Regions from separate parts of the Pseudarthrobacter cremeus genome, predicted to be linked through region 3. Evidence: riboswitches for the same ligand, from Rfam matches in the RefSeq annotation. Region 3 holds a riboswitch; each other region holds the start of a gene.
The links. Region 3 has a riboswitch for S-adenosylmethionine ahead of ACS5PJ_RS20015 (aminotransferase class V-fold PLP-dependent enzyme). Riboswitches for the same ligand answer to the same signal wherever they lie in the genome.

Region 1: linked by a shared signal. The riboswitch ahead of ACS5PJ_RS04085 (DUF1737 domain-containing protein) and the one ahead of ACS5PJ_RS20015 (aminotransferase class V-fold PLP-dependent enzyme) in region 3 are both predicted to bind S-adenosylmethionine.
Region 2: linked by a shared signal. The riboswitch ahead of ACS5PJ_RS13260 (cobalamin-independent methionine synthase II family protein) and the one ahead of ACS5PJ_RS20015 (aminotransferase class V-fold PLP-dependent enzyme) in region 3 are both predicted to bind S-adenosylmethionine.

Annotation. Positions count from the first base shown of each region.
Region 1 covers NZ_JBPZHC010000002.1:78,454-87,890, forward strand. The annotation lists gene ACS5PJ_RS04055 (LysE/ArgO family amino acid transporter) at 48-671, opposite strand; gene ACS5PJ_RS04060 (LysR family transcriptional regulator ArgP) at 761-1,657, shown strand; gene ACS5PJ_RS04065 (DUF1905 domain-containing protein) at 1,720-2,025, shown strand; gene ACS5PJ_RS04070 (glycoside hydrolase family 26 protein) at 2,145-3,350, shown strand; gene ACS5PJ_RS04075 (O-succinylhomoserine sulfhydrylase) at 3,360-4,568, opposite strand; gene ACS5PJ_RS04080 (rhodanese-like domain-containing protein) at 4,569-4,979, opposite strand; gene ACS5PJ_RS04085 (DUF1737 domain-containing protein) at 4,976-5,233, opposite strand; SAM riboswitch class IV at 5,247-5,362, opposite strand; gene ACS5PJ_RS04090 (hypothetical protein) at 5,509-6,027, shown strand; gene opgC (OpgC domain-containing protein) at 6,175-8,664, shown strand; gene ACS5PJ_RS04100 (acetyl-CoA C-acetyltransferase) at 8,699-9,437, opposite strand, start outside.
Region 2 covers NZ_JBPZHC010000006.1:230,205-239,641, reverse strand. The annotation lists gene ACS5PJ_RS13270 (YegP family protein) at 231-608, opposite strand; gene ACS5PJ_RS13265 (adenylosuccinate synthase) at 944-2,233, opposite strand; SAM riboswitch class I at 2,511-2,617, shown strand; gene ACS5PJ_RS13260 (cobalamin-independent methionine synthase II family protein) at 2,631-3,839, shown strand; gene ACS5PJ_RS13255 (uracil-DNA glycosylase family protein) at 4,053-4,685, shown strand; gene ACS5PJ_RS13250 (DUF3151 domain-containing protein) at 4,872-5,297, opposite strand; gene fbaA (class II fructose-bisphosphate aldolase) at 5,300-6,319, opposite strand; gene ACS5PJ_RS13240 (TrmH family RNA methyltransferase) at 6,449-7,120, opposite strand; gene ACS5PJ_RS13235 (hypothetical protein) at 7,140-7,922, opposite strand; gene ACS5PJ_RS13230 (HAD-IIA family hydrolase) at 8,355-9,185, shown strand; gene ACS5PJ_RS13225 (thioesterase domain-containing protein) at 9,182-9,437, opposite strand, start outside.
Region 3 covers NZ_JBPZHC010000014.1:20,240-29,676, reverse strand. The annotation lists gene ACS5PJ_RS20055 (PadR family transcriptional regulator) at 1-591, shown strand, start outside; gene ACS5PJ_RS20050 (50S ribosomal protein bL37) at 728-802, shown strand; gene rsrA (mycothiol system anti-sigma-R factor) at 890-1,150, opposite strand; gene ACS5PJ_RS20040 (sigma-70 family RNA polymerase sigma factor) at 1,147-1,950, opposite strand; gene ACS5PJ_RS20035 (DoxX family protein) at 2,307-2,822, shown strand; gene aroA (3-phosphoshikimate 1-carboxyvinyltransferase) at 2,829-4,223, shown strand; gene rsgA (ribosome small subunit-dependent GTPase A) at 4,207-5,322, shown strand; gene hisN (histidinol-phosphatase) at 5,377-6,201, shown strand; SAM riboswitch class IV at 6,359-6,472, shown strand; gene ACS5PJ_RS20015 (aminotransferase class V-fold PLP-dependent enzyme) at 6,509-7,927, shown strand; gene ACS5PJ_RS20010 (class I SAM-dependent methyltransferase) at 8,040-8,798, shown strand; gene ACS5PJ_RS20005 (metal-dependent transcriptional regulator) at 8,824-9,437, shown strand, end outside.

The sequences.
Region 1 (9,437 bases), on a different contig from region 3:
TGAACAGCGGAGGCGTGAATAACAGGTGCGGGCAAATCGGGACAGTCTCACGCGCCCATTGCCAGACGCGCGCCCAGTGTCAGCATGACGACGGCGACTAGGCCGTCAAGAATGCGCCAGGACGAAGGCCGCGCGAAGAACGGACGCAGGACCCGCGCCCCGAAACCCAAGGCACAAAACCATCCCAGGCTGGCCGCCATAGCACCGGCGCCGAACCACCACCGCAACTCCTGCGCCTGCTGGTTGGCCACGGACCCGAGCAGCAGCACGGTGTCCAGATAGACGTGCGGGTTGAGCCAGGTCAGGGCCAGCACGGTAGAGATGGCCGCTCCGGCGCGGAGGGCGGGTTCCTTGCCGGCGGCCGTCAGTGCCCCGGGCCGGATTGCCCGCCTGGCCGCCAGTACGCCATAACCAACGAGGAACGCGGCCCCCGCGTACCGCGCCACGTTCATCATCACCGGACTCGCCTCCATCAGTGCACCGACCCCCGTAATGCCTGCGGCAATAAGCGCCGCGTCGGAGACGCTGCAGACAAGGACGACGGCGGCGACGTGCTCACCGCGGATGCCCTGCCGCAGGACAAAGGCATTCTGGCTGCCGATGGCCACGATGAGGGCCAGGCTGGTGCCGAAGCCGAGTGCGACAGCGGGGAGGAGCGCCGTAAGTTCCATGCTTTCCAACGTAGGGCCGCGCGTATGATTACTCCAGCTAATGATTTTTAGGTCTATTAAGGAATGCTAATGGCTGTGGCGTTTGCTTCATGAAGACCTTCCAGTTCGAGCAGCTCCGAACCTTCGCAGCGGTGGTGGACGCAGGCACCCTGGAGGCGGCTGCCCGCAGCCTTCACGTCACACCGTCGGCCGTCTCCCAGCGGCTCAAGGCGATGGAGGATGCCGCCGGGCAGGTCCTGCTGCAGCGCACCAACCCTGCCAGTCCCACGCCCGCCGGAGAGGCAGTCCTGCGGTATGCCCGGCAGGTCCGTCAGCTGGAGTGGGATGCCAGGCAGGAGCTCGGGGGCAGCGGGGCCGGGCAAAGCCAGCCCATCCCGTTGGTGGTGAACGCCGACTCACTCTCCACGTGGTTCATGCCTGCGCTGGCGGGCCTGCCCCCGGGTCTCGGTGCATGCTTTGAACTTCACCGCGAGGACGAGCAGCATTCCACTCAGCTGCTCCGGACCGGCTTGGTGATGGCCGCGGTGACCGCCACCCCGGAAGCGGTTCAGGGCTGCAGGGTGGAACCTCTGGGTGCCCTGAGATACCGGGCAGTGGCAAGCCCCGGGTACATCGGCCGCTGGTGGCCCGATGGGCCGGAACTCGTAGCGGGCAGCCGGGTGCCGGTGGTGGACTTTGACCGCAAGGACAACCTGCAGGACCGGTTCTTCAGGACGGTGACCGGTGCAGGCCTCGCCGCGCCCCGGCACTACGTTCCGTCCTCGGCCGAGTTCGCGCAGGCCATCCGGCTGGGACTGGGATGGGGGCTGCTGCCGGAGCAGCAGTGCCTGGCCGACGTTCGGCGCGGGGACCTCGTGGAGCTGGCGCCGGAACAGCCCGTTGACGTGTCCCTGTACTGGCAGCGGTGGAAGATCGATTCACCCGTACTGAACGAGCTGACCGCGGCAGTCCGGAAAACGGCGTCCGGGCAGCTGCGCCAGCCTTGATCGTGACCGCTGCCCAAAACGAAGGATGCGTCCGGCCAGATGCCCGTGCCATACTGGCGGCCGTGACGTCGTCGTATTCGTTCCGGGCCGGATTGTGGCTCTATCCCGGCGAGGCCGGGTGGCATTTTGTGACCGTTCCCCCGGATGTGGCGGAGGACATCCGGGAACAGGGTACTGCTTTCCGGAAGGCCTTCGGATCGGTCAAGGTCACGGCGGAAATCTCCGGGCACACCTGGCAGACCTCGGTCTTCCCCGACAGTAAAAGCGGCTCCTTCCTGCTCCCGGTCAAGAAGGACGTCAGAGCAGCCGCCCACGTCAGCGCCGGGGACGAAGTGGACGTCCGGCTCACCGTCCTTGGCGACGGGTAGGACGGTTCTCCCGCGCCGGGCCATTTCTCCGGGCGTGAACCATTTCATTTGGCCCGGCCGCTGAATAGGATTGGCAAACGGCGCGTCGAGGTACGCATCGACTACGAGGGGGACGATGCATGGAACACCCGACGCGACGCAGCGCGCTGCTTGGACTTGGGCTGGCCGCTGTCAGCGTCGGCTTGGGGGCAACTGCGGCAGCCGCAGCCCCGGCCCCTGCCGTGACCCCCACACCCTCCGCCGGTGCGCCCGGCAGCAGTGTGACGCTCAGCGGATCCGGGTTTCCCCGCTCGTCCGCGGGCACCGTGACGGGCGGCTCGGCGCCAGTAGCCTTTCAGACCAGCAAGACCGGGACGTTCAGCGCGGTGGCCACCATAGCGGCAACCGCTCAGGGCACTGTGGCGCTGACGGCGGCTGCCGGCAGGACTTCTGTCACCACGACGTTCGCCGTCCTCGCAGGGGTCCCGCCTGTCAGCGCAGCGTTTCTTCGCTTCGGCGTCGCCACACCCGGCGGGGCTGCGGCAGACACTGAGCTTGACGCCGTGGCGGGACTGGTGGGGGAAAGCCCTGGCATCGTCCTGTCCTACAAGGACTTCCGGCAGGCCCCGCCGGTTTCTGAACTGGAATCGGTGGTGCAGCGCGGTGCGGTGCCGCTGGTCACCTGGGAACCCTGGATCGCGGGCGCCGGCGTAACCCAGCCCGCCTACGCGCTGGCCCGCATCACCGCGGGCGACTTCGACCCGTACATCAGCCAGTGGGCGGCAGCGCTTGCGTCCTGGGGCAAGCCGCTGATGCTCCGGTTTGCCCACGAAATGAACGGCAACTGGTACCCGTGGTCTGAAGCGGTCAACGGCAACAGTCCCGGGGACTACGTCCAGGCATGGCGGCACGTGTACGGCCTCTTCAGCGCGGCCGGTGCAACCAACGTCAACTGGGTATGGGCGCCCAACGGAGGCGGATCGGTTGAAACTTCCGTGCTGTATCCGGGAGATGCGTATGTGGATACCGTGGGCCTGGACGCCTACAACTGGGGCACCACCCAGGTGTGGAGTTCCTGGCAGCTGCCCGCCGCCGTGTTCGGCCCCTACCTGGCGGAGCTCCGGACGATCGCCCCAGGCAAGCAGATCATCATCACCGAGACAGCGAGCACCGAAACCGGTGGCAGCAAGCCGGACTGGAACACCGCGCTGGTCTCCTATCTGGGGACCCAGCCGGACGTCTCCGGTTTCGTCTGGTTCAACCTGAACAAGGAGACCGACTGGCGGATCAACAGCAGCGCCGCCTCAGCGTCTGCCCTCTCCTCAGCTCTGGCCGCCCGCCGCTAAGTCGGCCTATCAGATCTGCTTGAGCGCCTGCTCCAGGTCGCCGATGAGGTCGTCCACGTCCTCCAGGCCAACCGAAAGCCGCACCACGCCGTCGCTGAGCCCGATCGCCGCCCGGCCTTCCGGGCCCATGGCGCGGTGGGTGGTGGTGGCCGGATGGGTGATCAGGGACTTGGCATCGCCCAGGTTGTTGGAGATATCGATGATCCGCAGCCCGTCCAGCAGCGCAAAGGCGGCGTCCTTGCCCGAGCGGCCGCCCGTCGTCGCAAGTTCCAGTGTGAGAACGGTGCCACCGGCCTTCATCTGCTTGGCGGCCAGCTCGTACTGCGGGTGCGACTTCAGCAGGGGGTATTTGACCCAGCTGACGGCGGGCTGCTGTTCGAGCCATTCGGCGAGCCGCAGCGCGGACGCGGACGAGTGGTTCACGCGCAGCGCCATGGTTTCCAGGCCCTTTGTGAGAACCCAGGCGTTGAACGCGGACAGCGCGGGTCCTGTGTGGCGCATCAGTTGCTTGACCGGACCGTCGATGAATTCCTTGGTGCCCAGGATGGCCCCGCCCAGCACCCGGCCCTGGCCGTCGATGTGCTTGGTACCGGAGTAGACAATCACGTCCGCGCCGAACTGGCCGCAGCGCTGCAGCAGGGGAGTGGCAAAGACGTTGTCCACGACGACGGTGGCCCCGGCGGCGTGCGCCAGTTCGCTGACCGCGGCGATGTCCACGATTTCCTGCATCGGATTGGACGGCGATTCAAAGAAGACCGCCGTGGTGGGCCCGGACAGCGCGTCGCGCCACTGATCGAGGTCCGGTCCGTCCACAAAGACCGTCTCCACGCCCCAGCGCGGCAGGATTTCGTTGAGGATCACAAAGCAGGAGCCGAACAGTGACCGGGCGGCCACCACGCGGTCCCCGGCTGCCAGCAACGCACCCAGGGCGGTGAAGACAGCTGACATGCCTGACGCCGTCGCAAAGCACGCCTCCGTACCCTCCAGCAGGCGGAGGCGTTCCTGGAACGTGGCAACGGATGGGTTGCCGTAGCGGGAGTAGACGAAGCGTTCGTCCTCACCCGTGAAGGCGCGCTCGGCTGCGGCGGCGGACTCGTAAACGAAGCCCGAGTTCAGGAACACCGGCTCGGTGGTCTCCTGGAAGTTGGTACGGTCCAGGCCGCCGCGGACCGCCTGGGTGTCAGGGCTCCAGCCGGCGGCATCTTTGTTGAAGGTCACTTAGTTGCTTCCGAGGTTGGTGGGCAGGCCGCGGTTCTTCCAGCCGTTGACTGTGCGCTCGCCGTAGCGGTCAGGCTCGCCTTCGAAACCCTCCAGGATGTTGAAGGAGGTGAAGCCGGCCTGCGTGGCGGCGATGGCGGCAGCGATGGACCGCTGGCCGGAGCGGCAGAGGAAAACGAGTTCGGTGGTTGAGTCCTCGGGGGCCTGTTGGGTCAGGTCGGTGAGGAAATCCGGGTTGGGGATCCCGCCCGGGAACGTCCACTGGATGAACAGGGGGTCGTTGTCAGTGGCTTTGGTGTCCGGGATGCCGATGTGCGCCCACTCGCCCTCGGTGCGGACGTCCACCAGGATGGCGCCCTGCTCCAGCTTGGCCCACGCTTCCTCCGGGGTGAGGTCTCCGGCGTAGCTCATGCGTGGCCCTCGCCGTCGAAATCGAGGTCTTCCACAGCGGTGGCGACGGCGGCATCCGCGCTGGCGATGGCTGCCGGGAGGATGAGTGCCTGGGCAACGATCACGCTGCTGCCGTTGAAGGTCGCGGCCGGGCTGCCGTGCAGGACATACCCTTCGGCCAGGGCGGTGGAAATCCGTTCACAGAAGGCCTTGTCATCCGGCCCCGTGATGAGCCGGTACGACAGTTTTTCTTCAGGGGCAGGGGCGTCAGACACGACAGAACTCCTTCTTTCACGCTTGCAGCTCGAATGGGTCGATATGCCGAGTATTCACCTGAGGCACCCCGCCGCGAAAGGGAGGGTTGCCGACCGGCCAGTCAGGGCTTGGCGCCGGTTCTCATTACTCCCCAAAAACGTAACATCCGGCCCGCCCGGCCGCACCGCCGCGGTCGTCATGTTCCGTAACCAACACGGAGGTTTCGTCACCAGGACCGGACTTTCGTAACCGGCGCGTGCTTCTCCCCTGGCCAGCCGGGCGGGACAATCAGGTCATGGGGGACAGCGGCGGGAAAAGCGGCAGCAAGCAAGGGGCGAAAGGTGCCGGGGCCCGGTTGGTCGCCACGGCACTGTGCGGCGCTTCGATCCTGGCGGCCCTGGCGGGCCTGGCCGGCTGCCGGGACGCAGCGGGTCCGCCGCCTTGCATGCCGCCGGCGTACAGCGTCACGCCTGCCGAAGCCCGCCCCGGAGACCGGGTCACGGTCAGCGCGCAGGACGCAACGTGCGATGCGCGCTACGGTGCGGACGCCAAAGTCCAGGTAACGGTCCGGGACGCTGCCGGAATCAACATCCTGGAGGAACTTGCCCCCATGACCGACGACGGCGGTTTCACTTTCGTGTTCACTGTCCCCGCGGGAATGGCCGCGGGGGAGGCCGGGGTCACCGCCTACCCGTACGCCTTGGACTGGTGCGACGACACAGGGGTCAACAACAGGGCGGCGTCCGGACCGGAGACCCTAATCCGGGTCTCGTGTGCGGAGCGACTGGTCCCGCTGGTTATCCTGGCCGGCTAAGGTCCTGGCCGGCTAAGGCTGATCGGTGTGGCCGGCCAAGCCGGAGCCCGCACGGCAGTCCGCATCTGCCGGGGACCGATAGAGTTTGCGCAGGTGGCACCGGCCGCCATCACTGAAAAGCCGTCCTGGGGGAGGGTCCACACCCGCATGCCAACAGCCACCGTACCCAGGCGTGTGCCGGCGCCGGCCGCCTCCGGACTCCGCAGCCCGCTGCCCGCAGCGCTCCTTGCCGCCCTCCTCCTCCTGTTCAGCCTCCTGTCCAGCCTCCTGCCGGCCGGTGCTGCCGCGGCCGCCGAACCAGAGCCGGCCCCGGAGCCGGGCAAGCCCCTGCTGGGAGCTGTCCTCGAGTGGGGTCAGGACTCCGCCGGGTCCTTTGCCGAACGGCTGGGGGCCACCCCCGCGGTCTTAGGCCATGACATCTCCATCCCTTTCCGGACCGCCGAGGCCGCCAACCTCCGGCAGTTTCTGGACCAGGCTTCAGCCGTTGGCTCCCACGCAATATTCACCGTCAAGCCCACCGTTCCGCTCGAACAGATCGATGCGGCGGCGGCCCGGGCGTTCGTGGCCGAGGTGGCCCGCATTTCGGCCGGCTTCCAGGGCAAGGTGCTGGTGCGCTTTGCCCCGGACATGAACGGCAGCTGGGTTGGGTGGGGCCAGCAGCCCGGAGCGTATCGTGCTGCCTTCCGGGCCGTCGCTGCGGAGTTCAAGGAAACGGACGACGCCGGCACGCTCATGGTCTGGGAGCCGTACGTTGGCCGGGACTACCCCTTCGGACGGAACCGCAACGCCCCTCCCGCCGGCAGCGAGGGATTCGCCCTGCTGGACACCAACGGCGACGGCGCCTGGGACGGTGCCGACCGCGCCTACGCCCCGTACTATCCCGGGGACGACGCCGTCGAATGGGTGGGGCTTTCGGCTTACCACGATGACACTGCCGGGAAGGCCGCCGTCAACACCGTGCCCGGGTCCGGCGAGCTTGTCGGCATGCTGGCCGGAGCGGGAAACGAGGACTTCTACGCCACCTATGTGGAGCAAGCCGGCAAGCCGTTCCTCCTGCAGACGGCAGCCTTCTACAGCCCCTCCACCGGCGGGGCCGGGGAGGCTGAGATCAAGGGGGCCTGGTGGGAGCAGACGCTGGAAGCCGCCACGTCCGCGCGTTTCAACAGGACAGCTGCCGTGATCTGGGACGAGCGTGTCAGTACCCGGGACACCGGTGTTGCCAGCATCGACTGGACCATCAGCGGCAACGCTGAGGTGGCGGCGGCAGCGCGTGCCCGGCTCGAGGCCTCAGGCGTAGTCACCGGCCCGGTTACGGAGCCTGGAACAGGACAGGGAACCACCCCGGCCAACACTCTGACCGGTGCGGCCGCCTGGAGCGTCGGGGTGGCCCTGCTTGTCCTCCTCGTGGCGCTGTGGCAACTTCCGCGAAGGGTCTCCGCGGTGGGTGAGTGGGGCTACACCGATCCTTCCAGGCGGGACTCCCGGGTAGACCTGCTGCGCGGCCTCGCCATCGTGTTTGTGGTGGTGAACCACCTGGGCATGACGTCCCTCTTCCAGCTGCTGACCCAGGAAGCGGTGGGCTTTGTCTCCGGCGCGGAGCTGTTCGTGCTCTTCTCCGGGCTGGTGGTGGGGATGGTCTACGGGCCGCGGGTCAAGGACGATTTCGGCACGGTGGTGGACCTGACCGCGCGCCGGGCCGGAAAGCTCTATGTCACGGCCCTGGTAGTGCTGCTGGGCATTTTCCTGGTTTCCCTGGTGCCGGTCTTCGAGACCGCGTCCCTCACGTCGTACACCGACCAGGGGACGGGAGGCGCCGGGCATGACTCCGCCGGGCGCACCTACGACCTTTATGCCGGCATGGAATCGCTCTTCCAGTTTCCGGTGCCGCCGCAGCTTCTTCCCGCCATCCTGCTCCTGCAGTTCGGTCCGTGGCAGTTCAACGTGATGGGCCTGTACGTCATCCTGCTGCTGGCCAGCCCACTGATTCTTGCCGCCCTCAACCGCGGTAAAGCCTGGTGGGTGCTCGCAGCAGCCCTGGGCATCTACGCGCTGGGCGCCATCACGCGCTTCCGCCTGCTGCCTTCCCAGTTCGAGGATTCGTTCCCCCTGCTGGTCTGGCAGGTGCTGTTTGTGATCGGCCTCGTTGCGGGGTTCCACCGCCGGAAAATCGTGGCGTGGCTGACGGCGAACCCCTGGGCGGTGGCAGCCTGTACCGTCTGCGCCGCCGTTTTCGCGTTCCTGTCCTGGGGCAACCCGTACCTGGCCAACGGCTTCGACGTGCGGTTGGCCGTCATTCCGGACGGCGCTTACCGGACCATGTACGATTCCTTCTTTGCGCGCACCTACCTTGCCCCAGGGCGCCTGCTCAATGTCCTGGTCCTGTTGGTCGCCTCGTACGCGTTCCTCACTGCATATTGGAAGCCGGTGGAGCGTGCCCTGGGCTGGTTCCTCATCCCGCTGGGCCGGGCCACCCTCTACGTGTTCGTCGTTCACGTAGTCCTCATAGCAGTCATTGCCAATATCCCGGTGCTGCGCCAGGGCGATGTCTTCCTCAACACCGGCGCCTACGCAGTGATCCTGGGGCTGCTCTGGATCATGGTGCGGAAGCGTTTCCTGTTCCGCATCATCCCGACCTGACGGCTGCGGAACGGCCCGGGGCTTTGAGAAACAATCAGGCTTTGAGAATAAGGGCTTCGCCTTGGCCACCGCCGCCGCATAGTGCCACCACGCCGGTCCCGCCGCCGCGCCTTTTCAGCGCGAGTGCCTGGTGCAGTACGAGGCGGGCACCTGACGCGCCGACTGGGTGGCCCAAGGCGATGGCGCCGCCGTCGGGGTTGATCCTTGCGGCGTCGATCCCCAGGTCCTTGGCGGACTGCAGCACCACCGACGCGAAGGCTTCGTTGACCTCGATCAGGTCCAGGTCATCGACGCTTAGACCGTCGAGTTTCAGCGCCCGCTCGATGGCGCGGGACGGCTGGGAGTGCAGGGAACCATCCGGCCCGGCGGTCTGTCCGTGACTGCCGATTTCGGCGATCCAGCTCAGGCCGGCCGCCTCCGCGGCTGCCTTGCTGGCAACCACCACCGCGGCGGCGCCGTCGGACAGCGGGGAGGAGGAGCCGGCGGTGATGGTGGCTGACGGGTCCTTGGAGAATGCGGGCTTCAGCTCCGCCAGGGTCTCAACGGTGGTGCCGGCGCGGATGCCTTCATCGGCATCGAGGACGACGGCGGCGCCGCGGCGTTGCGGCACCTCCATGGGTGCGATCTCCTCAGCCAGGATTCCGGCTTCCCTGGCAGCTTCGGCGCGTTGGTGGGAACGCGCCGCCACGGCGTCCTGGTCCTGGCGGCTGATGCCAAGGCGGGCGTTGCCGGCGTCGGTGGCGGAACCCATCAGTTCACCCGAAACGGGATCC
Region 2 (9,437 bases), on a different contig from region 3:
ACGCAGGGCTTTCGGTGAAGGGGAAGGGGCTTGCCCCGCTAACTTTACCCTCCGGTAACCGTGCTGCCGGCAACCCCACGAGCCGGCTGGGGGACAAAAAGGCCGGGCTGGAACATGATGGGGGACAAGTTCCAGACCGGCGCTTCATAGGGGTAATCGCTGACACAGGCCACAGGGTTACGCCCGGTCACAAGAAACTTTGAAAATCTTATTGAGGCCGGAATTCAGCCTCAGGCGGGCGCCTGTGTTGCGCCGATCCAGCGCGGTGCGGGGACCTGCCGCCGCGGAGCCTTGGCATGGTTGAAGGCTCGGAGCCTGGTCACCGGAACCCGCTGTTCGTCGCACACCGGCTGGACTGCAACCGGCACAGGAACCGGCTCCGCTACTGGCACCGCCACCGGCTGGGCTGCTGCGGCCGGCGGCGAAACGCGTGAAAGGTCCGTGACCAGCCCCGTCCCGGCGCACTCCCGCACGGCCGCGATCCCGGCTGCCACCGCCGGCTTGTCAGCGAACGCCTCCGACACAGCCATCACCGTTCCGTCCGGCCCCATCAGCCTGAACCTGAACAGCGAATCGGCGTCCACAAAAACTTCAAACATCCCGGCCATGGCAAATCCTTCCGGTCTGCGGGTGATCAGCTCCGGCGACGTCCTCGCCACCGGCCTGCCCGGACGCGTTGCTGCGTCCGGTCCCGCGGGTCTGGTCGAACGATCTGTTGATCAGTTCAGCGTGTGCTTAAGAGTCTGGCCGCCGCTCCGGGAGCCCCACAAGACCGGCCCGGTAAACCCTGTGTAAATTGCGTACCACCGCCCGCAGAGCCCGCTCAGGCCCGCCCAGGCCTGGCCAGCAGCGCTGACGCCCGCCCTGTAACCCACGCCTTAACCACCGACGCCGGCGGGGTTACCCTTTCAGGTGACCCGCCGGCGTCGTACGTGTGTGGACTTTAGTCCTTGATGAGGTCGTTGACCACGATGGTCTGATCGCGGTCCGGGCCGACGCCGATGGCGGAGAACCGCGTACCGGAGAGCTTCTCCAGCGCAAGCACATAGTTCCGGGCGTTCTCCGGGAGGTCCTCCAGGGTGCGGGCGCCGGTGATGTCCTCGGTCCAGCCTTCGAAGTACTCGAAGATCGGGACAGCATGGTGGAATTCGGTCTGCGTCATGGGCATTTCGTCGTGCCGGACGCCGTCGACGTCGTACGCCACGCACACCGGGATCTGCTCAATGCCGGTCAGGACATCCAGCTTGGTGACGAAGTAGTCCGTGAAGCCGTTGACGCGGGAGGCGTGGCGGGCCAGGACGGCGTCGTACCAGCCGCAACGGCGCGGGCGGCCGGTGTTGACGCCGAACTCACCGCCCGTCTTCTGCAGGTACATGCCCATCTCGTCGAACAGTTCCGTGGGGAACGGTCCGGCGCCGACGCGCGTGGTGTAGGCCTTGATGATGCCGATCGAGCGGGAGATGCGGGTGGGGCCGATGCCGGAACCCACTGACGCACCGCCTGCCGTCGGGTTGGAGGACGTGACGAACGGGTACGTCCCGTGGTCCACATCCAGGAAGGTGGCCTGGCCGCCCTCCATGAGCACCACCTTGCCCTCGTCCAGCGCCTTGTTCAGGACAAAGGTGCTGTCGATGACCAGCGGGCGCAGGCGCTCGGCGAAGGACAGGAAGTAGCTGACGATCTCCTCCACCTCGATGTCGCGGCGGTTGTAGACCTTGACCAGGAGTTCGTTCTTCTGGCGCAGCGAGCCTTCCACCTTCTGGCGGAGGATGGATTCGTCAAAGACGTCCTGGACGCGGATGCCCAGGCGGGCCACCTTGTCCATGTACGCGGGGCCGATGCCGCGGCCGGTGGTGCCGATGGCCCGGCTGCCGAGGAATCGCTCGGTGACCTTGTCCAGGACCTGGTGGTAAGGCGCCACCAGGTGGGCGTTGGCGGAAACGCGCAGTTTGGACGTGTCCGCACCACGGGCCTGAAGTCCATCAATTTCCTGGAACAGCGCCTCGAGGTTCACCACGCAGCCGTTTCCGATGATGGGAACCGCGTTGGGGCTGAGAATGCCGGCCGGAAGGAGCTTGAGCTCATACTTCTCACCGCCTACGACGACGGTGTGTCCGGCATTATTGCCACCATTGGGCTTAACGACGTAGTCCACACGGCCACCCAAAAGGTCTGTGGCCTTGCCTTTTCCTTCGTCGCCCCACTGGGCTCCTACGATCACGATTGCTGGCATGGGATCCTCCCCCATTCGTTCGGGCCGCACTCCGGGTACTCCATCCGGTGGTGCACCGGACGGCCCACCGAAAGCCGGCGCCGTTCATGAGAACGCCCCGAAGGCAACAGCCTGGCGGGAACGGTTTATGACGCCCTGCCACGCAAGAGTTCGGGGCTCTTACCACCCAAGTTTAGCCGATGCCCGGGTTTCTCCACTCGTTCGGCCTGGCAGGGTTCACACACGAAACAATCGGGCCCGGACTTGCCCGGGCCCCACAGATGGCCTTAAGTGAGAGTACCCATCCGGAGCGGCCGAGAGACCTGGCTCGTTGACGCCGCAGCAACCGCGCATGAGCAGGGACAACTCTGCCCGCGCAGGTGCTACTGCCAGGACCGATGGAAAGGAAAATCCCCCGATGTCCCAGAACTCGGACCACATCCAGGTCACCCACGCAGGTTCCTTGCCCCGCACCCCGGAGCTCATCGCTGCCAACGCCGCGAAGGAGACCGAAGGCATTACCCCGGAATTCCTGGCACTGCTCGAATCGTCGGTGGCGGAGGTCGTCAAGCGGCAGAAAGACGTGGGAGTGGACGTTCCCAACGACGGCGAATACGGACACACCATGTCCAGTTCGGTCGACTACGGAGCCTGGTGGAACTACTCCTTCGCGAGGCTCGGCGGCCTGGAACCGACAGATGTGGACCGGTGGAAGGACGCCACGGTGCACCGCTCGTCTCCCGGGCACATTGTGCTGACCTCTTTTCCGGACCGCCGCGACAGGCTTGCTTTCAACGACGCCTACACCGATCCGTCCTCGGGGATCCTGGCGCACCGCAAGAGCGTTTCCCAGCCGAAGATCACCGGGCCCCTGACCTACACCGGACAGGACTTGGTGAACTCCGATGTCACCAACCTGAAGAAGGGCCTCGCCGCCGCAGGCCTCAACCAGGGTTTTGTGGCGTCGCTGTCCCCCGGGTCATGCGCCCGCGTGGCCAACGAGTACTACAAGTCCGACGAGGAGCTGCTCTACGCCTGCGCCGACGTGATGCGGGAGGAATACAAGGCCATCATCGACGCCGGCCTGACAGTGCAGCTCGACGACCCTTCCCTGGCCGAAAGCTGGGACCAGATCAACCCCGAGCCGACGTTGGAGGACTACCTCAAGTTCATCCAGCTCCGGGTCGAGGCCACCAACTGGGCCCTGCGTGACCTGCCCCAGGAACAGATCCGCCTCCACGTCTGCTGGGGATCCTGGCACGGCCCGCACACCACCGACATTCCGTTCGGGGACATTGTCGGCTCGGTGCTGCAGGTCAACGCCGGAGCGTACTCCTTTGAGGCCGGCAACGTCCGCCACGAGCACGAATGGCGGGTCTGGGAGGACACGAGGCTTCCCGAGGGCAAAGTGATTATTCCCGGCGTGGTGTCACACGCCACCAACGTGGTGGAGCACCCGGACCTCGTCGCGGACCGGATTGTCCGTTTTGCCGAGGTAGTGGGCCGGGAGAATGTCATCGCCTCCACCGACTGCGGGCTGGGCGGGCGCGTCCACCCGCAAATCGCCTGGGCCAAGCTGGAGGCCTTGGGCGAGGGCGCCCGCCGCGCCACCAAGCGTCTCTGGTAGTTTTTCGATCCGGCTGCAGGGTCCGTCCTGTGCCTTCCATCACGGGAAGGCCATGGACGGACCCTGCATTTTGCGGGGCTTGCTAAACTGATAGAGACCGACCAGGAATCGGTCCACAACACATTTCAAACCATCCCGGACTTGGCGTGCCCACCGCGCGCCCATTTTCCGGATTGGCAGCAGCACCGATCCCCGCAGGAGACATTGCCCTTCATGACAGCCCTGGCACCCGAATCATTCCGCGAACAGCTCCTGAACCGCCGTTACGATCCAAATGTTGCCGCAGTCAACGAGCTGTGCGATTCACTGCAGAGCGTCAAGCCGCACACCCGGGTCCCCTATGTCGACCCGATGCACGACGTCGATGAGTGCCGCATCATCAGCCTTTTCTCCAACATCGGCGAGGCGGACCCTTCGGGCTTCATCACCGCGGGCGACGACGACGCCACCACCCGCATGCTGGGAATCCAGTGGAAGCTGGGCCTGCGCCCCGAGTGTGTCATGCCGTGGAACGTCCACCCGTGGCACACCGACGGAGAGCCCAACGGCAAGTTCACGCCGGACCAGATTGCCTCCGGCCTCAAGCCCCTGCTCAAGTTCCTAGCCCTGGTGCCCCGCGCCTCGGTGATCGTCGCCCACGGCACCGAAGCCAACCGGCTGGCCAACCTGCTCCTTAAGACCGAGGTGCCCATGATCTGGCGCCGGGGCCTGAAGACGTACAAGGTCCGCAGCCTCAGCGGCCGCGCCTTCGCCGGAACCCCCGCCCGGCAGGATCAGTACCTCGAGGAAATGCGCGTCGCCTACGCCGACGCCATGGCCCGCACCGGACTGACCAAGGCCAGCTAGTCCCCCGCCCGTAACCACGGCAACCTACGACGGCGGCCGGTCACCTTTTTCGAAAAGGCGACCGGCCGCCGTCGTACTTTAAACCACAACCGCTGTACTACTAACCACAACGCGGGGTCACTCCCGGCCCAAAAACGTTGGTTTATTGGGCGGAAAGTGACCTCGCGTTGCTTTGGGTGGTACTTGTCAGGCTGCCGCTTCGATGGCGGCCTTCGCCGCCGGGTCGGATTCGTTCAGGAACTTCTCGATCCGCTCCGGCTCTTCCGCTTCACCGATGGCCGAAGAGGCCCGGCCCAGCGAATACAGCGCCCGCAGGAAGCCGCGGTTGGGCTCGTGCTCCCACGGGATGGGCCCGGTGCCGCGCCAGCCGTTGCGGCGCAGCGAGTCCAGGCCACGGTGGTAGCCGACGCGGGAGTAGGCGTAGGAATCGATGACGCGGCCCTCGGCCCACGCCTCTTCCGCCAGCACGGCCCACAGGAGGGAGGACGTCGGGTTTTTGGCCACGAGATCCAGGGCTTCCTGGCCCGCTTCCAGCTGCTGGTAGACCTCGGTCTCGGCAGGCAGGAGCGTGGGCTCAGGGCCCATCAGGTTTCTGCGGAACTCGTCGGACATTCCTAGAACGTCTTTCCGGCCGAACCGAGCTGCTTGGTCGCTTCCACGACGCGGGCGGCCAGGCCTGCTTCGGCGGAGGCGCCCCAGACGCGCGGGTCGTAGAGCTTCTTGTTGCCCACTTCGCCGTCCACCTTGAGCACGCCGTCGTAGTTCTTGAACATGTGGTCCACCACGGGACGCGTGTAGGCGTACTGGGTGTCCGTGTCGATGTTCATCTTGATCACGCCGTAGGAGACGGCGTCGGCGATTTCCTGGTCCGAGGAGCCGGAGCCGCCGTGGAACACGAGGTCGAACGGGCTGTTCTTGCCGAGCTTGGCACCCACCTGGGCCTGGATGTCCTTGAGGATTTCCGGGCGCAGCTTCACGCCGCCGGGCTTGTACACCCCGTGCACGTTCCCGAAGGTCAAAGCGGTGATGTAGCGGCCGTTCTCGCCGGTGCCGAGGGCTTCAATGGTGGCCAGGGCGTCTTCAACGGTGGTGTACAGCTTGTCGTTGATGGCGTTTTCGACGCCGTCTTCCTCGCCACCGACAATGCCGATCTCAACCTCGAGGATCATCTTCGCGGCAGCGGTGCGCTCCAGCAGCTCGCGGGCGGTGCTCAGGTTTTCGTTCAGCGGCTCATGCGAACCGTCCCACATGTGGGAGTTGAAGATCGGGTCGCGGCCGGCCTTGACCTCTGCTTCGGAGGCTGCCAGCAGCGGCAGGACAAAGCCGTCCAGCTTGTCCTTGGGGCAGTGGTCCGTGTGCAGGGCGATGTTGACGTTGTAGTTCTTGGCCACTTCGCGGGCGAACGCGGCGAAGCCCAGGGAGCCGGCCACCATGTCCTTGGTGGAGGCGCCTGACCAGTAGGCCGCGCCGCCGGTGGATACCTGGACGATGCCGTCGGACCCGGCCTCAGCGAAGCCGCGCAGGGCCGCGTTCAGCGTCTGTGAGGAGGTGACGTTAACGGCCGGAAACGCGAAGCCGCCCGCCTTTGCGCGGTCGATCATCTCGGAGTAGATCTCTGGGGTTGCAATGGGCATGCTGACTCCTAAAGTGAATTTCGTCTGCGGGCCGAGCAGGCCCTGGAGTGAACCTCGTCGGCTACGAACCATCCTAGCCAGTTCTGCCCCGGCGCCGTGTTTCCGGTCACGCGGGCCGGTAATACTTGCTCAGACGTGCTGGTTGAACACGTGCTGGCGGATCCAGGCGTGCATGGCGATGGCCGCGGCGGAGGCGGCGTTGATGGAGCGGGTGGAGCCGAACTGCTCGATGGACAGGGTGGCCAGGGCGGCCTCGTGGACCTCGGGGGTCAGCCCCGGACCCTCCTGGCCGAAGACCAGGACGCAGTCCTTGGGCAGCTCGTAGGTTTCCAGCGGCACGGAGTCAGGGAAGATGTCGATGCCGATGATGGCCAGCCCCTCCCCCTGCGCCCATGTCACAAAATCATCCACCGTGGGGTGGTAGCGGACGTGCTGGTAGCGGTCGGTGACCATCGCCCCGCGCCGGTTCCACCGCCGTCGGCCGATGATGTGGACTTCCTTGGCGAGGAAGGCGTTGGCGGTGCGCACCACGGTGCCGATGTTCATGTCGTGCTGCCAGTTTTCGATGGCGATGTGGAAGTTGTGCCGCTTGGAATCAAGATCCGCCACGATCGCGTCATGCTTCCAGTAGCGGTACTGGTCAACAACATTGCGCCGGTCGCCGTCGGCCAGCAGCTCGGGATCCCAGTGGCCGCCGGCCGGCGGCTCGCCCTCCCAGGGCCCGACGCCGACCTCCGGCTTTGGCGCGGATTCGTCCTCGGGCGGCGAAACGGGCGGCGGGATTTGGGGCTGGTCAGTCACACGTCAACTCTAGCCGGGGTCACCCTTGAAGCTTCCAGCGGTTGGCGCGGTATGAATTGGCGATCTGCTCCAGCAGTTGCGGGTGCTCGTTCCAGTACGTCGAGTGGCCGCTGACTCCCACCATCTGCGGCGTGCCCCAAGGCGTCACGCTGAAGAGGTTCACGGCCTGGATGGTCTCGCCGCGGGCGTTAACGCACGTAAACCCGATGACAACGGCCGCCGTGCGGCGGAACTCCCGGATTTCCGGCGCCGTTGTTTCGAAACTGCCCGTGCATTTGTGGCCCACCAGGTGCTGCGGCATCTCAGCGGCGGGCATGGCCTTGAACTTCGCTTCGATTTCCTTGACGGCGGCCTGCACCTTCGCGGGCTCCTTGCCATACTTGCCCTCGTCGGCCTCGGCGAAGAATGCGTAGGCCAAGGCGATGCCGTCCCCGTCGCGCTCCTCGGTGCCCTGCGCCTTCTGTTGCATGGGAACACCGGTGGTGGGGTCTGTGGTGATTCCGAAGGTGTCATCACCCGTCCAGGCGGCGAGGTACTGGAACGATGACTCCCCGGTGACAAACCGGCTGAAGAGCGGGTCGCCCTCGGCCGGGATGTTCGCCGGTCCCTGCAGATCGGCCCAGCCCGGCGGCAGGGGGAAAGCACCAGCGGGTACATCGTCAGCGTCGGGATCCTCCGACGGCGCCGCTGATTCTTCCGGAGCGGCGCTTTCCCCTGCTGCCTCCGACGAAACCGCGGGAGCCGGGGCGTCCCCGGCCTGCGCTTTGGCGAAGGTGGGGATCACCCAGGCGAACACTGCCACGCAGGCAACAATCACGACGGCGGCGATGGCCCCGAGAACGATGAAAAGGTTCTTCCTGCTGTGCTGCGGAGGCAGCGGGCTGCCTCCGCAGCTCCCTTGGCGGAGGTGGCGGTGGCGCGCTGTAGTTGCTGTTCATGGCGGTCCCCTTCAGGTGCTGGCGGGCATCCTGCGGTTCGCGCGGTGCCCGGTGATTTTCGACGGCGGGGACCGGCCGGCGCGTGCCGGGCGCAACAACCGCCGCGGACATCCCCCGATCCGCAGCAACTGGGCACTCTGGTGCCAGCTATGAGCCTAGCCGACAGCGGTACAGCGCACGGGCCAGGACAGCCAGGACGGCGGGCGACTCCATCAGTACAAGTGCCTTCCGCGTGTTCCGGCGCCACGAAGAATGACAGACTGGACCACGTATCCGCACATCTTCCGGAGGTAAACGTGGCAGAGACAGACCAGGTCAAGGGATCACCCGCGGTTTACCGCAGCGGCCAGGAGATTGAATGCTGGCTGACGGACATGGACGGAGTGCTGGTCCACGAAAACCAGCCGGTCCCGGGCGCGGCAGACCTGATCCAGCGCTGGGTGGACACCTCCAAACGATTCCTGGTGCTGACCAACAATTCCATCTTCACCCCGCGTGACCTGGCCGCCCGGCTGCGCGCCTCCGGCCTGGAGGTCCCTGAAGAGAACATCTGGACCTCCGCGCTGGCAACGGCACAGTTCCTCAAAGACCAGGTGCGGGGTTCCGGGTCCGGGAACCGCGCCTACACGATCGGGGAGGCCGGGCTCACGACGGCGCTGCACGAGGCCGGCTTCATCCTCACCGACCAGGACCCGGACTTTGTGGTGCTCGGCGAGACCCGCACCTACTCCTTTGAGGCCATCACCATGGCCATCCGCCTGATCCTGGCCGGGGCGCGTTTCATTGCCACGAACCCGGATGCCACCGGGCCGTCCAAGGATGGCCCCATGCCGGCCACGGGCGCCATCGCGGCCCTCATCACCAAGGCCACCGGCCGGGAGCCGTACATCGTCGGCAAGCCCAACCCCATGATGTTCCGTTCCGCCATGAACCAGATCGACGCGCACTCCGAGACCACCGCCATGATCGGGGACCGGATGGACACGGACATCGTCGCCGGCATGGAGGCGGGCCTGCACACCGTCCTGGTGCTGACCGGCATCACCCGGCGCGAGGATATTGCGTCCTATCCGTTCCGGCCCAACCAGGTACTGAACTCCGTCGCTGACCTGAAAAACCAAATCTAGAAAACGGAGACTCTTGACCCGCCGCGGGGCAATGGCAGGAACTCGTCGAGCAGCTGCTCCAGGATGGGGCGGTAGATAGTGGGATTCCAGCCCGGGCTGGCGTGGGCCGGGAGGGCACCCTCTGTCTGGAGGTGGGTGGAGACGATATTGGTCCGGAACACGAGGGCCCAGGCCGCCACCGCCGTCGAGTAGCTGACTGTTCGGTCCCGGGGGTTTCCGATGTAAGCCATCTTGGTGCTTCCCAGGTGCTCT
Region 3 (9,437 bases):
GGTGCGCTACGGCTTTACCTGCTGGCACTGCTCGAGTCCGGGCCCAAGCATGGCTATGACCTGATCAAGGCGTTAAGCGAACGGTTCGGCGGCACCTACTCCCCCAGTGCCGGAACCATCTATCCCAGGCTGGGCAAGCTTGAAGAAGAAGGGCTGGTGGTTACCGAAACAGCAGGCCGCCGGACCAACTACCGGATCACCGAAGCCGGGCTCGCAGAACTGAACAAGCGCCGGGACGAGCTCGCCGGCGTCGAAAATGACATTTCCGCCTCGGTCCGCCGCCTGGCCGACAATCTGCGTGCGGACATCCGCGCCAACATGCGCGGCCTCCGCGCTGACCTTGCCGCTACGGCCGAGGCCGCGCGTTCCACTGCGCGGGCCGCTGATTTCAGGAACGTGGGCAGGCAGCCCACCGAGGGGATCCGCGAGCTCAAAGAGGCTGAAATGCTGCTCCAGGCATTCCGGGACGACCTGCGGGTGGAGCTGCGGCTGCAGGCAAGCCGGCAGCCCCTCAGCCCCGTGACACTGGAGACGGTCAAGACGGTGTTGGACCAGGCGCGTATCTCCATCCGCAATTCACTGCCCGGCTGAGCCGCCGCGCAACTGTCCGCCGCGCAACTGTCCACACCACAACCGTCCACCGGCGCGTCCGGTTTCACGGCCTGTCCCATGGTGTGGGAGACTTGAGGGCAGCTCTTTTGAGTACCAACATTTAAGGAGGCCAGCTATGAGCAAACGTGCACGCAAACGTCGTGACCGTAAGCGTGGCGGCGCGAACCACGGCAAGCGCCCCAACGCCTAAGCAAAAGCTTGGAACATCGGTTTAAGCGAAGGACCCCGGAAGCCACACGGCTTCCGGGGTCCTTCGTCTTTGGTTCTGCGGCGCCGGTCAGGCGTCCACGGGACGGATGGCGTGGATCCGGTCCAGGATTGCGTTCTTCAGGTTCTCCGGGGCGGCCTCGGTACAGGAGCGCTTGACCACTTTGCGGATCACACACTCCAGGTCGTACTGCTGGGTGCAGTCAGGACACTCATCAAGGTGGTGCTTGATCTCCGTGATGTCCTCGCGGGTCAACGCCCCGTCGAGGTACTCGTAGATGCGTTGCATCCGCGTATCATCGCAGTCGCCCAATCCTTGGCAGTCGCTCATTTCCGGTTCTCCTGTTGTGTATTTGCCGCCGTGTCCTGTGTTTCGACGGCACCCTTAAATCCTCGTTCGGCGGCGTATTCCGCCAGCATGTCCCGCAGCATTTTCCGGCCGCGGTGAAGCCTGGACATCACCGTGCCGATGGGCGTGTTCATGATGTCCGAGATTTCCTTGTACGCGAAGCCCTCCACGTCGGCAAAGTACACCGCCAGCCGGAACTCCTCCGGAATGGACTGCAGCGCGCGCTTGACGTCGGTGTCAGGCAGGTGGTCCAGCGCTTCGGCCTCCGCGGACCGAAGTCCGCGGGAGGTATGCGACTCGGCCCGGGCAAGCTGCCAGTCTTCGATGCTGTCCGAGTTCGACTGCAGCGGCTCACGCTGCCGCTTGCGGTAAAGATTGATGTACGTATTCGTCAGGATCCGGTAGAGCCAGGCCTTGAGGTTGGTACCGGGCTTGTACTGGTGGAAAGCCGAAAACGCCTTGGTGTAGGCCTCCTGCACCAGGTCCTCCGCGTCTGCGGGGTTCCGGGCCATCCTCATGGCCGCCGAGTAGAGCTGATCCACGTACTGCATGGCATCGCGCTCAAAACGGATCCGGCGTTCCTCGGTTGATTCAGTGGCCACATCCACGGCCTGCTCGGCCGAACCGGGCGCGTCCGGTGCCGTGACTGCAGCTTTCGGCTCAGCGGCTTCCGGCTCAGCAGCACCACGCCCAGCCGGTACAGGCTTGGCATTATTGCTCGCTTTGGCTTCGCGTCCGGAGGCCTCATACATGGCCTCAACGGCCGGATCCAGGGTGCTCATTGCGTTCAAGTCTACTGTGACGGCTTTCGCGCGCGGAGTTCCGTACTCCGGAGGATCGGATTCCAGAGTGTTCAGTACTACGGGGCCCGAAGGGTCTGTCCCGTCCAACAGCGACCTCAAGGGCAACTCCACTCTGTGTCAGGCCACTCCGCGTAAGGCCAGTTCCAAGCACTGGCCACTGATGAAGAGGCACGTATCTCTGGCGGCAATTCGTTGCCAGTCAATTCTTCGGGCCGCCCGCGTTCGGTGGACCCGCAATCCATAACCCCACGTGGCAGGCAAATATTCCCCAAAAGTGCAAGACTAGAACCGACTTCGCCGCATTCGACGCGGTTCGTCCAGCCAGGAGGAAACCCATGTCCTTTGTCCGTAATCTCGCCCGCCCCATGCTTGCCTCAAGTTTCGTCGCCGCCGGGCTGGACAAGCTCAGGAACGCCGACGACACCGCCCAGCAGCTTTCACCGCTCCTGAAGAAAGCAGCGGCGTCGTTGCCCTTCAGGACCGACGAGCGGACGCTGGCACGGGTAATCGGCGGAACGCAGGTTGGTGCCGGGGTGCTGTTTGGACTGGGCAAGTTCAGCCGCCTCTCGGCAACACTGCTCACCGTCATTTCGCTGCTGAACACGTTCGTGGAGTGGCGCAGCGCAGACATCAGCACCAAAGCCGGCCGCGAGGCCCGCCGGAACCAGCTGCTCAAGAACGTGTCGCTCAGCGGTGGTGCCCTGCTCGCGTCGGTGGACACCGCCGGTAAGCCGGGCCTCGCCTGGCGTGCCGAGCACCTCGCTGCGGATGCCAGGAAAACCACCGGCAAGCAGCTGCACAAAGCGGACAAGGCTGTGCGGCGTGCAGTGGAGCAGGCAACGGGGGCGTAAGGACGGATGACCGGTTCCACCCCTACAGCTTCCGCCGCTTCCCCTGAAACCGTTCCGCACTGGCCGGCCCCCTTCGCCAGCCGGCCGATCAATGCCACTGTCACGGTGCCGGGTTCAAAGTCCCTGACCAACAGATTCCTGGTGCTTGCCGCACTGGCTGACGGTCCGTCACGGCTCAGGGCTCCCCTGCACTCCCGTGACTCCGCCCTGATGATCGATGCGCTCCGGCAGTTGGGTGCCACCATCACCGAGGTGCCCGGCGACGGCGCCTTCGGGCCGGACCTCGAGGTCATTCCGCTGAGCCAGGAGGCGCCGTCGTCACGGGCGCACATCGACTGCGGGCTGGCGGGAACGGTGATGCGTTTCGTTCCGCCGCTGGCCGCACTGCGGAACGGCGTGAGCGACTTCGACGGCGATCCCCATGCCAGGAAACGTCCCATGGGCACCATCATCGATGCCCTGAAGGGCCTCGGCGTGGCCGTGACAGCGGACGACGACGGCGGCGCACCCGTTTCGCTGCCCTTCAGCGTTGCGGGCACCGGGACTGTCCGGGGCGGCCACCTCGTGATTGACGCCAGCGCGTCCTCACAGTTTGTGTCGGCCCTCCTGCTGGTGGGTGCGAGGTTCACCGAAGGGCTCCACCTCGAGCACGTCGGGGACACCGTACCAAGCCTGGACCACATCAACATGACGGTGGCCGTGCTCCGCAGCGTGGGGGTCTCGGTGGATGATTCCGTGCCCAACCACTGGGAGGTGGCCCCCGGACCCGTCCGCGCGTTCGACCAGCGCATTGAACAGGACCTCTCCAACGCCGGCCCCTTCCTGGCCGCGGCCCTGGCTACGGGCGGAACGGTGCGGATCCCGGACTGGCCTGCGGGAACCACCCAGGTGGGAGATCTTTGGCGCAGCATCCTGACGGAGCTGGGCGCAGAAGTAAGCCTGGTGGACGGTGTCCTGACAGTTACCGGCGGACGTGAGATCAAGGGCGGCAACTTTGCGGAGACGAGCGAGCTCGCCCCCACCGTCGCGGCGCTCTGTGCCCTCGCCACCGGGCCTTCACGGCTGACCGGCATCGCCCACCTCCGCGGCCACGAGACGGACCGGCTTGCAGCACTGGTGACCGAAATCAACCGGCTCGGCGGGGATGCCGAGGAGACCAGCGACGGCCTGGTGATCCGGCCGGCAAAGCTGCGCGCCGGCGTCGTCCACACCTATGCGGACCACCGGATGGCCACCGCCGGCGCCATCCTGGGACTGGCTGTGCCTGGCATGGAGGTCCAGGACATCGGCACCACAGCCAAGACCATGCCGGAGTTCCCCCACATGTGGGCGGACATGCTCGCCCAGGGCGGATCCACGGTTGACGGCGCGGAAGGTCCCAGCAGTGGCGCGCAGCACTGATTCCTGGGACGAGTCCGATGTCCGGATCCGGCCCAGCAAGAAAGGCTCCCGGCCGCGCACCAAGGACCGGCCCAGCCACGACGACGCCGTCACCGGCCGCATCATCACCGTTGACCGCGGCAGGTACACCGCCATCGTGGGCGAGGGCTCCGGCGACGAACGCGTCATCATTGCCGCGCGCGCCCGCGAACTGCGGCGTTCCCCCGTGGTGGCCGGCGACTTCGTCTCCCTTGTCGGGGATGTCTCCGGCGAACCCGACACCCTGGCCCGCCTGGTCCGGATCCAGGACCGCCGGACCCTGCTGCGCCGCAGCGCGGACGACACCGATCCGATCGAGCGCGCGGTGGTGGCCAATGCTGATCAGTTGGTGGTGGTGGTGGCCGCAGCCAACCCGGAACCGCGCACCGGCTTTATCGACCGCGCCCTCGTGGCAGCGTACGATGCCGGCATTGAGCCGTTGCTGCTCGTCACCAAGGCCGACGTCAAGGACCCCGCTGAACTGTTGTCCAACTACGAGCACCTGGACTTTCCGGTCATCATCAGCCGGACGGCAGACTCAGCCGCCTCTGGCATCGACGCCCGCTCGGACGACGGCCTCTCTGCGCGGCTGGACAGCGACGCCGTGGAGCAGCTGCGGGCCCACCTGGACGGCAAAGTGACGGTAATGCTGGGCCACTCCGGCGTCGGCAAGTCCACCATGGTCAACGCGCTCACCGGAGCCGAACGGGCCACCGGCGGCGTGAATGCGGTGACCGGCCGCGGCCGCCACACGTCGTCGTCGGCCCTGGCTTTGAAACTGACCGACGCCCCGGCGGGCAGCTGGATCATCGACACCCCGGGCATCCGCTCGTTTGGCCTCGCCCATGTGGACCCGGACCGGATCATGCGCTCGTTCCCCGACCTTGAGCCGGGAACCGACGCCTGCGAACGCGGCTGCAAGCACAACGCAGCCGCCGTAAACTGTGGCGTCGATGCGTGGGTTGCCGCCGGCAAAGCCGGCCCCACCGGCCCGGCCCGGCTCGCGTCGCTGCGACGGCTGCTGGGTGCAGATCCGCGGCTGGAAGGCCAGGAAACCAAGGAACTGGGCAGCATCAGCTAGCTGCTGAACGCCCGCCTCCCCGGCTCCGCAGCCCGGAGACGGTAGTTTGTAACCATGATCCAACCCGCTTCGAGCTACAACGATGACCTGCGCCTCGCACATGTGCTGGCCGATTCCGTGGATGACCAGACCATGAGCCGCTTCAAGGCACTGGACCTGCACATCGAGACCAAGCCTGACCTGACACCGGTCACGGATGCGGACAAAGCCGCAGAGGAAGCCATCCGCGGCCAGCTGTCCCGCTCGCGTCCCCGCGACGCCGTCCTTGGGGAGGAATTCGGCAGCTCCGGCCACGGGGCACGCCGCTGGATCATCGATCCCATCGACGGCACGAAGAACTTTGTCCGGGGCGTTCCGGTCTGGGCCACCCTGATCGCGCTCGTTGACGAGGGCGAACCCGTGGTGGGTGTGGTCAGCGCACCCGCCCTGGGGAAGCGCTGGTGGGCCGCCAAAGGGGCCGGGGCGTACATGGGCAGGTCCCTCGCCGCTGCAACCCGCCTTCGGGTTTCGGACGTGTCCAGGCTGTCCGATGCCTCCCTCTCCTATTCAAGCCTGGGTGGCTGGAAGGAGCGCGGCAACCTGGACGATTTCCTGGGCCTGACCGAGGACGTCTGGCGCACCCGCGCGTTCGGCGACTTCTGGTCTTACTGCATGGTGGCCGAAGGTTCGGTGGACATCGCCTGTGAACCGGAGCTGAACCTGTACGACATGGCTGCGCTGGTCCCCATTGTGGTGGAAGCCGGCGGCCGTTTCACTTCCTTGGAAGGAGTGGACGGGCCGTTCGGCGGCAACGCCCTGGCCACGAATTCCATCCTGCACTCCGAGGTCCTCAAACGGCTGAATCCGGGCCTGGACGATCTTCTCCAGACCGCTCCCTAGAACCCCATACCGAATTATCTGCGGCGGGCGCCTCCTCCGGGGGGCGCCCGCCGTCGTTTGTTCGAAGAATGGGACCCCGCCCAAATTGCGCGTAATAAAGTCCTTAACATTCGGCCGGGCTTCTTTCCCCCGGCGGCGATGTCCTACGCTCTTAACAGGTCACGAGTGCCAGCGCTAAACCCCGGTTTGCTGGCCGGCAACCCTCCATTCGCGGTGGGGTGCCCCGGGTGACGACCAGGCCGGTCCGGAACGGACCCGGCAAGCGCGGATTCCCGGGTAACGGGTGTCCTTTCAAAGTGAGGTCTCCGTGACAACTGCCACTGTCTCCCCCGACTCCGTCTCCACAGTCCACGCCGCTAACACCGATGTGCCCGCCCTCGCCGGACGCCCCCTGTCCGCCGTTACCGGCGCAGAAATCCAGGCCCCGCTGATCCAGGGCGGCCACATCCGCTACGCCAACCTGGATTACGGCGCTTCCGCGCCGGCGCTCTCCGTGGTGTCCGCCTACCTGAACGAGATCCTGCCGTTCTACGCCAGTGTCCACCGCGGGGCCGGCTATGCATCGCAGATCAGCACCTCCGTCTACGAGAACGCCCGGAACATCGTGCGCAACTTCGTGGGCGGCCGCCCGGACGACTCCGTGATCTTCACCCGGAACACCACCGACTCGCTGAACCTGCTCGCCGGCTGCCTTCCGCTGACGGACGGGCGGCCAAACGGCGATGTCCTGTACCTGGACATCGAGCACCACGCCAACCTCCTTCCGTGGCAGGGCGTGCCGCACCGCAGCGTGGTGGCTGCCGACACGATCGCGGGGACCATCGAGGTTCTCCGCGCTGAACTCGAGCAGGGAAGCGTCAGCCTGCTCGCGGTCACGGGTGCCTCCAATGTCACCGGCGAAATCCTCCCCATCCGCGCCCTTGCTGCCCTGGCCCACGAGTTCGGGGCACGGATTGTGGTGGATGCGGCGCAGCTCGCTCCGCACCGCCGGATCAACATCGGCGCGGACGACGTCGACTACATCGCCTTCTCCGGGCACAAGCTCTACGCGCCCTTCGGGGCGGGTGTCCTGGTGGGGCGCACCGACTGGCTCGACGCAGGCACACCGCACCTTGCCGGCGGCGGCGCCGTCCGCGAGGCACGGCTCGACGGCGTCAGCTGGGCCACCGGCCCGGCCCGGCACGAGGGCGGCTCCCCCAATGTCCTGGGCGCGGCCACCCTGGCCCGCGCCACCCAGGTCCTTGCGTCACTGGACCAGGAACGGTGGCACGCCCACGAGGCCGCCATCAGGTCCTTCCTGGTGGCAGGGCTGCAGAAGATCGACGGCGTCACCGTCCACCAGATCTTCTCGGACACGGATGCTGAGACCGGCACCATCGGCGTCGTGAATTTCTCGGTAGCGGGCTACGACGCCGGACTGGTGGCTGCCTACCTGTCCGCAGAACACGGCGTCGGCCTGCGGGACGGCCGCTTCTGCGCGCACCCGCTGCTCAAGCGCCTCGGCCTGCCCTCGGGTTCGCTCCGTGCCAGCTTCGGCGTGGGTTCACGGCTCGAGGACGCCCAGCGGCTCCTTGCCGGCATCGAACAGCTACGGAGCACGGGCCTGGGCTGGGATTACGTGGTGGATTCGGGGCGCTGGGTTCCTGCCAACGACACCCGCACATACCCGCACTGGGCGCCGAACACGCCTGGCACCGCCGGGGCGGCCCCCTGCATTGATGACTGACTTTTCCTGAAGCAGCAGGCCGCGATCAGGCGGCTGCGGGGTCCCGAACCTGGCGGCCCTCCCATGCGGTAAATTCGAAGGATACCCAGGGATCAGTTGAAGGAGGCCGCGAGTGGCACGGGGTGGCCCCAGGCTTGACCACGGCCGTCGCCGGGAGCTCGGCCAGAGCTTCCAGGACGGCGGCGAACACTACCAGCGGGTCCGCCCCGGCTACCCCGGTGAATCAGCTGACTGGCTGATCCCTGCCGGGGCCAGGTCCGCCGTGGACGTGGGCGCCGGCACGGGCAAGTTCACCGCCCTCCTGCTGGAACGCGGCCTCGCAGTCTCAGCGGTGGACCCCTCCACCGACATGCTCGAACAGCTGCGCGCCCATTACCCTGAGGTGTCCGCAACCCAGGGGACAGCAGAGGCGACCGGACTCCCAGACTCTTCGTTCGACGTCGCCAGCGTTGCCCAGGCCTGGCACTGGTGTGATCCGCTGCTGGCCAGCGCGGAGCTGGCGCGGATCCTCCGCCCCGGCGGAACACTGGGCCTGATCTGGAACCAGCTGGACACGTCCATCCCGTGGGTCCACCGGCTGTCCCGCATCATGCACGCGGGCGATGTCTACAAGCCCGGGTTCCGCCCAGTGGTGGGGCCCGGGTTTGAAGGCCTGGAGAGTCACCTCACCCGCTGGGAGGACAGCTTGAGCACGGCGGACATCATGGAGCTGACGAAATCCCGCAGCTACTACCTGCGCGCCGGGGAAGCCATCCGGGCCAAAGTCCTGGCGAACCTCGACTGGTACCTTCACGAGCATCTGGGCCACGCCGCCGGGGAAGACATCACCCTGCCGTATCTGACGCTGACATGGCGGGCTGCCAAGGCCTGATGGCACTACCGGGTAGGCTTGTGCCGTGAAGACCAGCGCGCCCTCCTCCTCGATCGAGGACTACGTCAAGGTCGTCTACGGCTTTACGGAGTGGCAGGACAAACCCATCACCTCCTCACAGCTCGCCCAGCGCCTGGGCGTCGCGAACTCATCAGTTTCGGAGATGGTGCGCAAGCTGAAGGACCAGGGGCTGGTGGACCACAAGCCGTACAGCGCCATCACCTTGACCCCGGCCGGCGTGCGGCTGGCCCTGTCCATGGTGCGCCGCCACCGCCTGATCGAGACCTACCTTGTTCAGGAGCTCGGTTACAGCTGGGACGAAGTCCACGACGAAGCCGAACTGCTCGAACATGCGGTGTCGGACACGTTCATTGAGCGGATGGCAATCAAGCTGGGGAACCCGCAGCGTGACCCCCACGGCGATCCCATCCCCACTGCCGACGGCACTGTCCTGATGCCCGATGCCCGCCTGATGGGCGAGCTTGATCCAGGGCACACAGGCCGCATCACCCGCATCAGTGACGAGAATCCGGATCTTCTGCGGTACCTCGCTGCGGAAAAGATCGACCTCGACGCTGAGGTGGAGGTCCTGGGCCGCAGGCCGTTTGGTGGTGCCCTGATGGTGCGGATCACCAGCTC